4 regions of the Shewanella sp. 8A genome follow, and region 4 is predicted to be linked to each of the others. Evidence: predicted binding sites of a transcription regulator. Region 4 holds the regulator's gene; each other region holds the start of a gene.
The links. The regulator LexA, encoded in region 4, represses DNA repair genes until DNA is damaged. The targets are predictions, from matches to a motif close to TACTGTATNNNNATACAGTA.
Positions count from the first base shown of each region.

Region 1: M0413_RS08115 (LexA family protein) is a predicted target of LexA. The motif match lies at 1,784-1,803, and genes of this name have one in related genera.
Region 2: recG (ATP-dependent DNA helicase RecG) is a predicted target of LexA. The motif match lies at 1,911-1,930, and genes of this name have one in related genera.
Region 3: M0413_RS09600 (YebG family protein) is a predicted target of LexA. The motif match lies at 1,805-1,824, and genes of this name have one in related genera.

Region 1 covers NZ_JAMDJP010000008.1:64,280-67,494, forward strand. The annotation lists gene brxL (protease Lon-related BREX system protein BrxL) at 1-1,008, shown strand, start outside; gene M0413_RS08110 (GIY-YIG nuclease family protein) at 1,223-1,621, shown strand; gene M0413_RS08115 (LexA family protein) at 1,813-2,232, shown strand; gene M0413_RS08120 (Y-family DNA polymerase) at 2,220-3,215, shown strand, end outside.
Region 2 covers NZ_JAMDJP010000006.1:47,755-50,969, forward strand. The annotation lists gene M0413_RS06165 (sensor domain-containing diguanylate cyclase) at 1-238, opposite strand, end outside; gene M0413_RS06170 (ABC transporter substrate-binding protein) at 252-1,277, opposite strand; gene recG (ATP-dependent DNA helicase RecG) at 1,947-3,215, shown strand, end outside.
Region 3 covers NZ_JAMDJP010000010.1:22,368-25,582, forward strand. The annotation lists gene M0413_RS09585 (PqiB family protein) at 1-389, opposite strand, end outside; gene M0413_RS09590 (paraquat-inducible protein A) at 376-993, opposite strand; gene M0413_RS09595 (paraquat-inducible protein A) at 995-1,630, opposite strand; gene M0413_RS09600 (YebG family protein) at 1,836-2,135, shown strand; gene msrC (free L-methionine (R)-S-oxide reductase MsrC) at 2,150-2,608, shown strand; gene proQ (RNA chaperone ProQ) at 2,886-3,215, shown strand, end outside.
Region 4 covers NZ_JAMDJP010000009.1:151,019-154,233, forward strand. The annotation lists gene coxB (cytochrome c oxidase subunit II) at 1-648, opposite strand, end outside; gene M0413_RS09340 (cell division inhibitor SulA) at 1,054-1,566, opposite strand; gene lexA (transcriptional repressor LexA) at 1,563-2,183, opposite strand; gene plsB (glycerol-3-phosphate 1-O-acyltransferase PlsB) at 2,469-3,215, shown strand, end outside.

The sequences.
Region 1 (3,215 bases), on a different contig from region 4:
ATCGACACGGCCTTCTTTGATCGTTTTCATGCCTATATTCCCGGTTGGGATATTCCCAAGATGCGGCCGGAGTTTTTTACCAACAGCTATGGCCTGATCACCGATTACCTTGCTGAATATATGCGCGAGATGCGTAAACGTAGTTTTTCTGATGCCATTGATCGCTATTTTAAGTTAGGTAATAACTTGAACCAGCGCGATGTGATTGCCGTGCGTCGTACTGTGTCTGGATTATTGAAGCTGCTGCATCCCCATGGTGTATTTGATAAAGAAGATGTGCGCCGTTGTTTGACCTACGCACTGGAGCTACGTCGGCGTATCAAGGAGCAGCTCAAGAAACTCGGCGGGATGGAGTTTTTTGATGTGCATTTTAGTTACCTTGATAATCAGACTCTCGAAGAGTTTTTTGTCAATGTACCAGAGCAGGGCGGCAGCCAGCTGATCCCCGAAGGGTTGGGTAAACCTGGTGTAGTGCATATGGTGACGAAAGGGGGCACGGGTCAACTGGGGCTTTATCGTTTTGAAACTCAAATGACGCCAGGTAATGGCAGGCACTCAACCTCAGGCCTTGGCTCAAATACGCCTGCAAAGGAAGCCATTCGAGTCGGGTTTGATTACTTTAAGGGTAACCTGAATCGAATTAGTGCCACCGCTAAGTTTTCAGAGCATGAATACCATCTTCATGTCGTAGAGCTTCACAACTCAGGCCCAAGCACTAAAACCAGCCTTGCTGCGCTGGTGGCATTTTGTTCCATCTTGATGAGCAAACCTGTGCAGGAGCAAATGGTGGTTCTTGGGGACATGACGCTCGGTGGTGTGGTCAATCCGGTAGAAGATCTGGCAGGCAGTTTACAGTTGGCCATGGACAGCGGCGGCAAGCGAGTATTACTGCCCATGGCCTCCGCCTCGGATATTCCAACCGTACCGGCGGAGATCTTCTCCAAGTTTCAAATCAGCTTTTATGCCGATCCTGTGGATGCAGTTTATAAAGCACTGGGAGTGAATTAGCCATTTGAGGTGATGCCGACCAGATAAGACAGATAATCTTTAGGTTCTTATATCTCAGATTGTCAAACTAGGCCTGGGGTCTGTCATGTTTAAAAGATCTTCATTGGCTTCGTCTATCGCGTTAACAAGAGAGCTCAGTTTAGGCTAATGGTCCTGCGATGTTGGCAAATCTGGTTGGTTGAATAGAACGTTAAAAGTTTCAAAAGGAGTATTAATGGAATTATCGACCTTTTCTGATTTACAAGTTGCGCTTGATCATTTTAATAATGACTATCCTAGACCACATGGTAAAGTTGAATTGACCGATCTCTTGGATATATCTGTCGAAAAGAATGCAACTTGGCCTAGTAACGAAAGCCCTGGAGTGTATATTTTTTTGAATAGAGAGAAAAAGCTCACTTATATTGGTAAGGCTTCGTTTGGTAACTGCATTGGTGCTAGATTAAATTCAAGATTTTACACAACCTGGGTCCCCAAAAAATCTGAGTCTGAAGGTTGTGTTTATATCACGACGATTCCTCTACCCAGAGAGTTTGCATTTGAAGCTCCAGCAATAGAGGAATACTTGCTTGGGGCATTAAGAACTAGGTCTAATCATATCGGAAGTCGTTAACTAAATCACATGCAGTGGGACTCAGCACATAGATCGAGTTGAGTCATGTGCAATTCATACCACCAGCAATTCACTTCAGGTTTAAGGTTAACTCGCTAAGGAGTAAGCTAATCTCTAAATCAGTAGAGTTAAACTTGCCAGCCGCATGATTACTGCTAAAATAACTGTATATTTAACCAGTGGTGTTAGTTATGCGTATCATACCAATCTATGCAAGTGCAGGGCTCACAGGGTTTGAAAGCCCTGCAGAAGAGTATCGCCAGCTTGGCCTGAGTTTAGATCAACTCCTGATTATTCATCCAAACGCGACCTTTATGGGGTTTGCTCGGGGGGATTCAATGCAGGGCGTTGGCATTTATTTTGGTGACTTGTTGATAGTCGATCGTCATGAAACGGCCCGTGATGGTGATGTGATTGTTGCCAATTATAACGGCGAGTTTGTGTGTAAAATTATCGATAAAACTCGCCGCTTACTGCTATCCGCAAATGAGCAGTTTCAACCTAAACCAATCCATGATTACGACACCTTTAACATCGAAGGCGTAGTCGTGAGTTCAATTCGTTTTCATCGACAAAATCCAACACTCGCTAATCTAAAATGTTTGCTTTAGTCGATGCCAACAGCTTTTATTGCAGCGCCGAGCAGGTGTTTCGCCCTGACTGGCGCGGCAAACCTATCATTATCCTTAGCAATAATGACGGTTGTATTGTGGCGGCTAATCGTCAGGCTAAGGAGTTGGGGATCCCCAAGTTTGCACCTTACTTTGAATTTAAGGACCAGTGCCAAAAATTAGGGGTAATTGCCTGCTCAAGCAATTATGAACTCTATGCAGATCTATCCACCAAGATGATGAATATCATTGGCCGTTTTGCACCTGAGCAGCATGTCTACTCTATTGATGAAAGTTTTTTGTCTTTTAAGCATTGCCCCGCAATCAAGTCGTTATTTGAACAAGGGCAGTTAATTCGCCGTGCAGTGTGGAAAGAAGCCCGCTTACCCGTCTGTGTTGGTATAGGTGCTACCTTAACGCTGGCCAAGCTGGCAAATCACGCCGCCAAAAAATTACCCGGTTATAACGGTGTTTGCGTAATAAATAATGAGCCAGACCGACTCGCTATTTTAAAGTCGGTAGAAGTGGGCGAGGTATGGGGGATTGGTCGCCGCATCAGTAAAAAGCTGGCACTAATGGAAATTAATACCGCTTATGATCTGGCAAGAATGCCGGCAGGACTCGCCCGCAAACAATTTAATATCGAGATTGAACGCACCGTAAGAGAACTCAACGGCCAAGCATGTAAACAATGGGATGAGGCAAGGGCAGATAAAAAGCAGATATTCTCGACTCGCAGTGTGGGTGAACGCATCACTGATTACCAACAACTCCACCAAGCCTTAAGCAAGCATATTGGCATTGCGGCCGTTAAAGCCAGAAAGCAAGGTTCGTTATGTAAAACCATGCTGTTGTTCGCCAATAACTCACCCTATGATGAGCATCCAACAGGGGCCAAGATATTAGTAAATTTTCCCTGTGCCACCAATTGCAGCGCCGAGCTCACCCACGCAATGAGCGCGGCCGCTCCTAAATTGTTTAGG
Region 2 (3,215 bases), on a different contig from region 4:
TCATGCCCAAGCCTGAAAGCAAATCAGATAACAGACCATGGTCCACATCCCAAAGTGACTTAGCAATAGTGGGTAAGATCGATTCGGAATATTCACGAATATCGGCAGTTGTATTATCAATGCTTTCTTGATAATTCCAGACTAACTGCACCAGCATGGTCAGGACAGCAAAAAATGAGCTCACCCCAATAATAGTGAGCGTCATTCTATGACTGATGGAATGATTACGATGCTTCATGAATACCTATTAATTACTGTTGTGATAACTTATCCACTATTTGTGTCTTAAAAATCCCAGCCCAATCCCTTGCAACTAACTTCTGATAAAAAGCTGAATCGGGATTAAGTACCCTAAAGAGTTCTATATCCTCATAGGAGGAATAACGTTGGGTCTCTTGGTATTGTTTGAGCTGAATTAACCCTAAAGCACCCGCTAAAAAATGCCCACCTCCCAGAGCACTCACTTTACGTTCTTGGCAGAGCGACAAAATCTCAGGGGAAGTATTAATCGAACTGACCAGTACATCACGTCCAGGTTCAAGGCCCTTTTCGCGGAGTGCTTTTACCACTCCGATAGCCATTTTATCGTTCGCCGTCCAGATTAAGGTTAAATCCGGATAACGGCTGAGCAAGGTTAATGTTTGATCATAAGCAATATCTTCACGCCATTGACCATATACCGTTTGAGTAACAATAACATTGGGTTGCATAAAGAAATAATCATTAGCGCCTTGAGTTCTTAACACTGATGCGGGCGTAGATTTATCGCCCGAGATTAATAAAACCTTAGCCTTTTTATTTTCTAAACGACTTAGCAAATTTTTAGCGGTATCAGCACCAATAGCATAGTTATCTGGGATAATCGCTGGTAATAAATAAGTTTGCCAATGTGGATCTGCCAATAAGTGTTCTCGCTCGGCGACAGAAATATCATTTAAAATCAATTGAACATATATGGGATACTGATAAAGCATCTGCAACATTTTTATCGCAGACTGCTTCTCATTCACTAAAATAATATGAGTAGGAAGTGATGGGTGAGATTTTAATAACGTTTCTAATTGAGCAATCATTTTAAAGTGATTGCGATCTGAATGTATGATTTGCAAATTAATATCAAGCTTTGATGAAGCCACCTGCATTAATTTATCGACATCACCCCAAAAGCTATCCGTAACCGCGCCCGGATTAAAAAAAACCACATCCAATTTAGCCCACGCAGGCAAAGCAAAACACAGTATGCCTATCCATAAACAACGTAAACATAATAGATGCAAAGGCGAGTACTCCTCGACCGTGTTTCCCCGCATGTGATCCATCACAGAGGTCACTTTATTATTATCGATTCACAACCTTGTTACCGCATAATTACCAAAACAACTCAATGGCAACCAACACTTCGATTAAACCACAAAATAACAAAAAGTGTACTTTATAATAAAGAATATTAATTTTCGCTCCTGTTTTAAGCTCGAAATTATAGAATATTCATTTAATATTAATAAGATAACTCGACGTATAAGATAAGAGGCTATTTTTAATCCCAATATTAGGGCGTGTTGACGTTTCGAGATTAGATTTTGTTCGTTCTGGCAAGTTCGTGCTCGCGAAACGAGGAATGATGTGTAGTTATTCTACTCAAATGACGAGCGGCTCTTATGACAGAAAGTAAGAGCAAGAGCTTGCCAGACGACCCCTTCTGGCAGCATTTGGCTGGCTTTTCTGCCGCGTTATCGTCCGTTTATGTAGAATAACTACACGGCACGGACTTTGCCTTGCATAAAAGCCAGCCTAATTGCTGCAAAAATAACCCTGAAACGTCAACACGCCCTAATCATTCAGCCTCTTTACATAGCGCACTTAACCACAGTCGATCCCCCAAGATTGCCTTACGTTTATTCTCTGTTAGTATATGTATAAATTCACAGTGATTGAGTGCTAACGACTTGCAGCAATTGGATCTTGTTCCGATCACCGAACTCAAGGGCGTCGCCAAAAGAGTCGCGGAAAAACTCGCCAAACTCGGCATCACAACAGTACAAGATCTGCTGTTTCACTTGCCCCTGCGCTACGAAGACCGCACGCAAATCTATCCCATCGCCGCACTCATGCCCGGAAATTACGGCACCATTGAGGCCGAAATCCAGTCGACTCAAATCCTTCAAGGCCGTAAACGTATGCTCGTCTGCAATGTGCGTGACAATACTGGCAGCATGAGCCTACGCTTTTTTAACTTTTCAATGGCGCAGCGCAATGCGATGCAAAATGGATTAATGATCCGTGCCTATGGCGAAATTCGTCGCGGCAATCATCAAGCGGAAATAGTCCACCCCGAATATAAAATCGTCTATCCGGGTGAGGATATTCACCTAAGCGATACACTCACGCCGATTTATCCCACCACCGAGGGCTTAAAACAGGCGAGTTGGATTAAGCTCACCGAGCAGGCACTTGAATTATTAGAAGATGGCGGCTTGACCGAGTTATTACCCGCCCATTTGCAGCCGAACAATTTGAGCCTAAAACAGGCGCTGCAAACCCTGCATCGCCCCCATGCGGGAATTTCACAATTTGATTTAGAGCTTGGTCAACACCCCGCGCAGCAGCGACTGGTGCAGGAAGAATTACTCGCCCACAACCTGAGTATGCTTCGTCTCAGGCAACGCAGTAACCTCGACGCCGCCGTGACCATGCATGCCACAGGCCAGCTATTAAATCCCTTTCTCGCCTCACTGCCCTTTAAACCTACAGGCGCGCAGCAACGTGTCGTTGCCGAAATAGGTAAAGATTTAGAGCAACCGCACCCCATGATGCGCTTAGTGCAAGGGGATGTTGGCTCAGGCAAAACCTTAGTCGCCGCCCTCGCCGCCCTTCAAGCGATTGAAAACGGCTATCAAGTGGCCATGATGGCGCCCACCGAATTACTCGCCGAGCAGCATGCAGCTAACTTTGCCGCGTGGTTTGAACCACTAGGATTAAAAGTCGGTTGGCTTGCGGGTAAGCTTAAAGGTAAAGCTCGGGCGCAATCTTTAGAGGATATTGAATCTGGCGCCGCCCAAATGGTGATCGGTACCCACGCCATCTTTCAACAGCAGGTTATCTTCCAAAAGCTTGCCTTAATCATCATCGACGAGCAGCACAGATTCGGTGTCCACCAACGGATGGGGCTAAGGGAAAAAGGCATCAATCAAGGGTTTCATCCCCATCAGTTGATT
Region 3 (3,215 bases), on a different contig from region 4:
TGGATTGCAATATAGTTGCCTGAAAATAGCGCATCCAGACCTTCAACGCCTGTGATGCTGGCCTTTGGGGTAACTAACCAGAAGAGGGTTTCTTTATTTAAGAAAGGCTTAGCGCGATAGTCCATCATCACCTTCACGTTAACGCCTTTAAGATCATCATCAATACCGATATCTTTTACCTTACCAACGGTTAAGCCTTGGTATTTGACTAAGGTTTTGCCCACGTCGATCCCAGTGGCACTGGGGAAGTGGATTTGAATTTCAATGCCCGATTCTTTGATGCTCTTAATACCCAGCCATGCGCCAAGCGCGAGCGCCACAATCGGGAGCAGCCAAATCGGCGAAAAGAGCTTTTTCTTCACAACTTTTGGCGATTCAATTTGTGTCATCTTGAGGTTCCAGTCGATCCCAGAGTAAACGAGTGTCTAAAACTTTTGCGGCAAGTTGCGTCAGTAAAATCACCAATGCAAATGCCGTGGCCGCGGGTGCAGGCTTTGCATCGAGTAATTGCCCCATATTCACCAGGGCAACGGTCAGCGAGATCACAAATAAATCGAGCATCGACCAGCGGCCAATCCACTCAATAACATGAAATCCCACCATAAGTTTTTGCTTCGAAATTGGCAGGTTGAAACTGATAGCACACAGATAAGTGGCTAAGCCGATAATCTTTACCCAAGGCACTAAAATACTGGCAATAAACACAATAATGGCGATGGGTAACATATCCGATTGGACTAAATGAACAATTCCGGAAAAGATCGTATCGTGACGTACCTTTCCCTGATTGGTGAGCACCGTAATGGGATAGAGGTTGGCTGGAACCAATAAAATGGCGGCAGTAATAAGCAGCGCCCAACTTTTTTGTAAGCTGTTGTAATCGCGGACCTGTAATTCTGACTCACAACGACTACAGTGGCTATCCTCACTGCTATTGAGTTGCCTACAAACGCGGCACAAACACAGGCCTAAATCCTTTCCTTGCTGCTTCATATCAGAGATGTTCCTGCATAAGAAGACCCCACATATGCTCAATATCGTATTCACGCTGTAAAAACAGGGTGACTAAAAAAAGCATGGTGAAGCAAAAGGTACCCATTCCAAAATAAATATCCGAAAAATCAGACAATTGAAATGATGAGACGAGGAAGCTAATCACATAAATCTCAAGCATTGTCAGCTGCGAAAGGAACCCCTGAAATGTGAGTAATTGTTTGAGACTATGGCGCCAAAATGGGCTCGCAAGCCCCCATTTTATAATCAAAATTTGCGCAAGAATCGATAGGATCAATAAACCAGGGCCAACCACTGCGGCAGCAAGGACGGCTAATCCGACCACCCAATAACCTTGATCGAAGACGGCAAAAGCGCCTTGAAATACCGTTGTTGTGCGAATACTGCCCAGAAAATGGATTTCTAGCACAGGAAAAAAGTTAGCAGGAAAATAGAACACCAACGCGGTAATGCACAGTGCCAACATGCCATTTACTGAACAGTATGGGGTGTCATAAAGTGCGGTGTTGCAACGCGGACACAACGCTCTGACCCCAGTTGGGAGGGCACGTTTCCGAATGGCCAAGTCGCAGGAACGACAGAGGATTACAGAGTTTTCTGCTATATTGTCATGCATATAAAAATATTATATTAGCCCCAAAGCCACTGAGATTGAGCAAATAATCCGAAAACAACAAATTATAAGGTGAGATATCAAATTGATTGACCCATCTCCACAACATAAAGCGCAGTCATAATATCAGAATAATCAGAACACTTGCATCACTAGTTCACTTTATGTCATTCTGGTTACTGTATATAAAAACAGTGCGAGGGCGGTCATGGCAGTTATTACACAGTTTGTCGTGGTAAGAGAAGGGGTAGAAAAGATGACATTCACATCGAAAAAGGAGGCTGATGCCTACGATAAGATGCTCGACATCGCTGATAACCTCATTCCATTTATTCAGAAAGCGGAACTTGGGATTGATGAAAGTCTAACCGAACAGCTCGCATTCTATTTTGCTAACAATAAAGATGAGCTAACAAACTTGCTTAAAGGCGTGGTTCAAGTTAATAGTACGCCAACAAAACCAAACACAGCCAAAAAAGCGTCTAAGAAGGACGATGCTGCTGAATAATTTTTAGGAAGCATATGAAACCGCAATTTTATGAATCACTGAACCGTCAAGCGTTAGCGTTACTCGAAGGCGAAGATGATTTAGTGGCTGCCATGGCTAACTTTTCAGCCCTGCTTAATGACAACCTAACCGAACTAAACTGGGTAGGTTTTTACGTTATGCGCGGCGAACAGTTAGTATTAGGCCCATTCCAAGGTAAAGTGGCTTGTACCCGCATTCCGATGGGGAAAGGCGTGTGTGGCACTGCAGCACTGGCTAATCAAACTCAACGGGTTGCCGATGTGCATCAATTCGATGGACATATCGCCTGCGATGCGGCCAGTAATTCCGAAATTGTTATCCCTGTTCGCGCTAATGGTCAGGTGATTGCTGTACTGGATATTGATAGCCCTATTTTTGACCGCTTTGACGAAGAAGACCAAAAGGGCTTGGAATTATTGGTAAAAAGCTTCGAAAACTGCCTATTTGCTTAATTTGCGTACAATAACGCATAATTCATAGTCGCAATCGGTGGCGTGCGCCTTATAATAGCGCATGCCCTGATAAGGCTTGTTTGGGCATGGCCCGAATAAACCTGAGAGGTTTAGCCGTAAAAAATGGTTAACTGATATTTTTTAACTTTAGTTAACTCGGCGAGAATGTTAATTTGTACTTTGGCTCAATTGTGAGCTTAACCAAGATAAACGACACGTAAGAAGCTGATTTATATCACCTCGAATTCGATGTCCCTTTTTAACTGTGGAAGTAATGATGGAATCAACAGATAAGTTGACCGACACCAACGCAATTTTGGCGTATTTGTATGAAACATTTCCTTTGTGCTTTATTGCTGAAGGTGAAACTAAGCCATTAAAAATCGGATTGTTTCAAGATTTGGCTGAAAGGTTGGCTGATGATTCTAAAGTCAGTAAAACTCAATTGCGCGTGGCGTTAAGACGCTACACTAGCAGTTGGCGTTACCTCAAATCGGTAAAAGCTGGTGCCCAGCGTGTGGATCTTGATGGTCAACCTTGTGGCGAGCTAGAGCAAGAACATATCGATCATGCTCAAGCCATGTTGAAAGAAAGCCAAGAAAAAGCC
Region 4 (3,215 bases):
GCCGGGTTTATCGATACGGGTCCACGCCTCGTTGATAAACCCTGGGTTAGCATCTTTTTTCACTGCAAAATCTGGTACCCACCATGAATGGATAACATCTTCAGAAGTCATCAGAAAGCGGATTTTTCTATTTACAGGCAGGACAAGGGGCTTATCGACCTCGAGTAAGTAGTGCTTTCCCTTGGCCTCACTACCTTCGATTTGAGGTCTTGGTGTGGCGAGAATACTGTAAAACTCAATATCTTGATCGAAATAGCTGTAATGCCACTTCCATTGCGATCCTGTGACTTTTACCGTGAGATCGGCATTGCTGGGGTCTTCCATGGCAATCAGAGTTTTAGTTGCCGGAATCGCCATTAAGATCAGAATGATAAAGGGAATTATCGTCCAAGCGATCTCAACTTTTGTACTCTCATGGAAGTGTGACGCGACCGCGCCCTTGGATTTTCTGTGGTTGATCATGGCATAAATCATCACGCCAAAAACCACTAAGCCTATCGCGCAGCAGATATACAGAATCGTCATGTGCAGGTGGTATACCTTGCCACTGATTTCTGTTACGCCAGGCGTCATATTGAACCGCATGTCTGCTGCGGCCAACGGTGGGGCGAATAGCACCACGAGTAAACAATACAACCATTGCTTCACAAGACTTCTCCTCTGCTAATTGCAAATAGCAACTACAAAGAAGAGCAACACAGTAAGTCTCAACTCTATGCAAACTCTTCAGTTCCCAAAAAAGTGTTTCTGACTTCAACGTGCGTTGGCGGCTTACTTATGATCAAGTATTGTTACTGCTGTTATTAGCCACACTGGCACATACTGCTGAATAAACCCATTATTCTCAATTCTTGTGGGCGAGCGATATTCGAAAATAACGCGATATTTCTGCCTAAACAGGCCATATATCATGTGCGCCTAAATCAAACATACTTGCTGTTTAAAAATTGATCAAGATCACTTCTTTTTCTAATTGTCTGAAAAATTGCCAAAAAAAAGCCTCACATTCACAGGTGAGGCGGCTTTCAAGGCTAAATACGGTGTGAAAAATTTTTAATGAACAGAGCTGAAAAATGCGGGTTGAGTAAATTTAGCCGATTGTGTGAGATTGGTGCTAGAAGGTTGGTCATTCGTTGAACCTTCAAGCACGATACCCATTGCACGTGCGCTCTTTGCTACAATTTGTAGGCGACGATTATCGCGAGTATCTAGGGCGTTAATCCAAGTAATCACTGCGCTAGATGTGCCACTGGTTAAGGCTTTTTCCATCGCCCAAAGGGTTTCGACCTCATCTTTTGCGTGAACCAATAGTACGCGATCCATGCGCACACCTGCGTTTGCTAATAGCTGCTTGTAGCCAATACTAGGTGGGTTGATGAGCACTATCCATCTTCCCTGTTGGCTCAGTTGGGCAAGTTGTTTGCTCAGCTGTGTCAGCTCTTGGCGCCCTTGGCTCTGAGTTGGCATAGTGACTATTGATGTATGCTGCCAGTCGGTCTCTGTATCTCGAACCGTATCGAGCCATAAACCGGGGTGACGCGGGGCATTACCTAATAGTTTGTTCATAGCCAATCTCCGTTGCGGATCACCCCTACGGCGAGCCCTTCAATTGTTAGACTTTGGAAACTCAAATCGACTTTAATCGGTGAATAGTCTTCATTCTCGGCATGTAGGTAGACTAAATTACCTTTTTTTTCAAAGCGTTTTACGGTTACATCATCATCAACGCGAGCAACAACAACTTGTCCATTGCGCGCTTGTTGTACTTTATGAACGGCAAGCAGGTCACCCTCAAGGATGCCGATATTCTTCATACTGTCGCCTTTTACGCGCAGCAGGAAATCGGCAGCAGGGTGGAACATGCTGGGGTCGACTTGGTAATACTGTTCGACATGCTCTTGGGCGAGAATAGGTTCACCCGCTGCCACTTGGCCGATAAGTGGCAAGCCTGTTTCGCGGTTATCTTCTTCCTCTACAGGGAGACGGATCCCGCGGGAAGTACCAGGCATGATCTCGATGCAGCCTTTTTTCGCCAATGCCTTAAGGTGTTCTTCTGCGGCATTTGCACTTTTAAAACCCAAACGGGTGGCAATTTCGGCCCGAGTGGGTGGCATGCCAGTCTCGGCAATATTACGTTTAATCAGCTCTAAAATTTCGGCTTGGCGTGGCGTCAACGGTCTCATGGTCTTTCCTGTTTTTCTATACAGTTACTGTTAGTATATACAGTATTATTTGTAGTGCAAGTATTAACCACTTTTAACTTGGTCAGCTAGATCTGCAAATAACCGTAATCGTCATCTATGGGGTGAATGCCATTTGCACGGCAGCAATAAATGGCGTTGCCTAAAGTGCGTTACTAAGTCATTAAAATCAGCCGCTGAATCCTGCATCTTTAGGTTGTTTGGGTATATTCTCTAGAATCTGGTATTCTATGGGGCTAATGAACGTACTTACATTGCATAAGAATAATGCCTAAACAAGACTCTCTTTGGTTGAAATCATTACGTTGGATCCAAAAGCACTTAGTGCACACTATTGTTGTGCCACAGGATCCCTTTGCCGATCTGAATCTGGATGCCTCCAGACCGCTTGCTTATGTAATGAAAACAGAATCCCTGAGTGATATTGCTGCGTTAAGCGAGATCACCACGAAACTTGGTTTGCCAAGCCCTTACGAGCCGCTGGTGGTGAATGGCGTTGTGGCGCCACGGGTGGTATGCCTTGAAGGTCGTAAGCCCTTATTTGGTGAACGCGCCAGCAATGAGCCATTCCTCGAATGTTTTATGCGTTTGTTGGCCGTCCATAAGGAAAAGCCAGAGTTAGATATCCAGCTGGTGCCTGTGAGTCTGTATTGGGGTCGTACTCCGGGTAAAGAAGACGACACCATGAAGGCGGCAGTGCTTGAGCGCGAGAACCCTACTTGGTTACGCAAGTGTTTGATGATCTTATTTTTAGGTCGTCATAACTTTGTGCAATTTTCTAATGCGGTATCGCTGCGTTACATGGCCGACGAACATGGAACCGATATGGGCATTGCCCATAAATTGGCTCGAGTAGCGAGAGTGCATTTCCGTCGCCAACGTAAGGTGATGACGGGGCCTGTGTTGCCTAATCGTCAGGCGTTATTCCATTCCTTGCTGAAATCTGAATCCTTACGTAAGGCGATTCAGGAAGAAGCCGCGAGCAAGAAGATTTCTGAAACCCAAGCGCGTGAA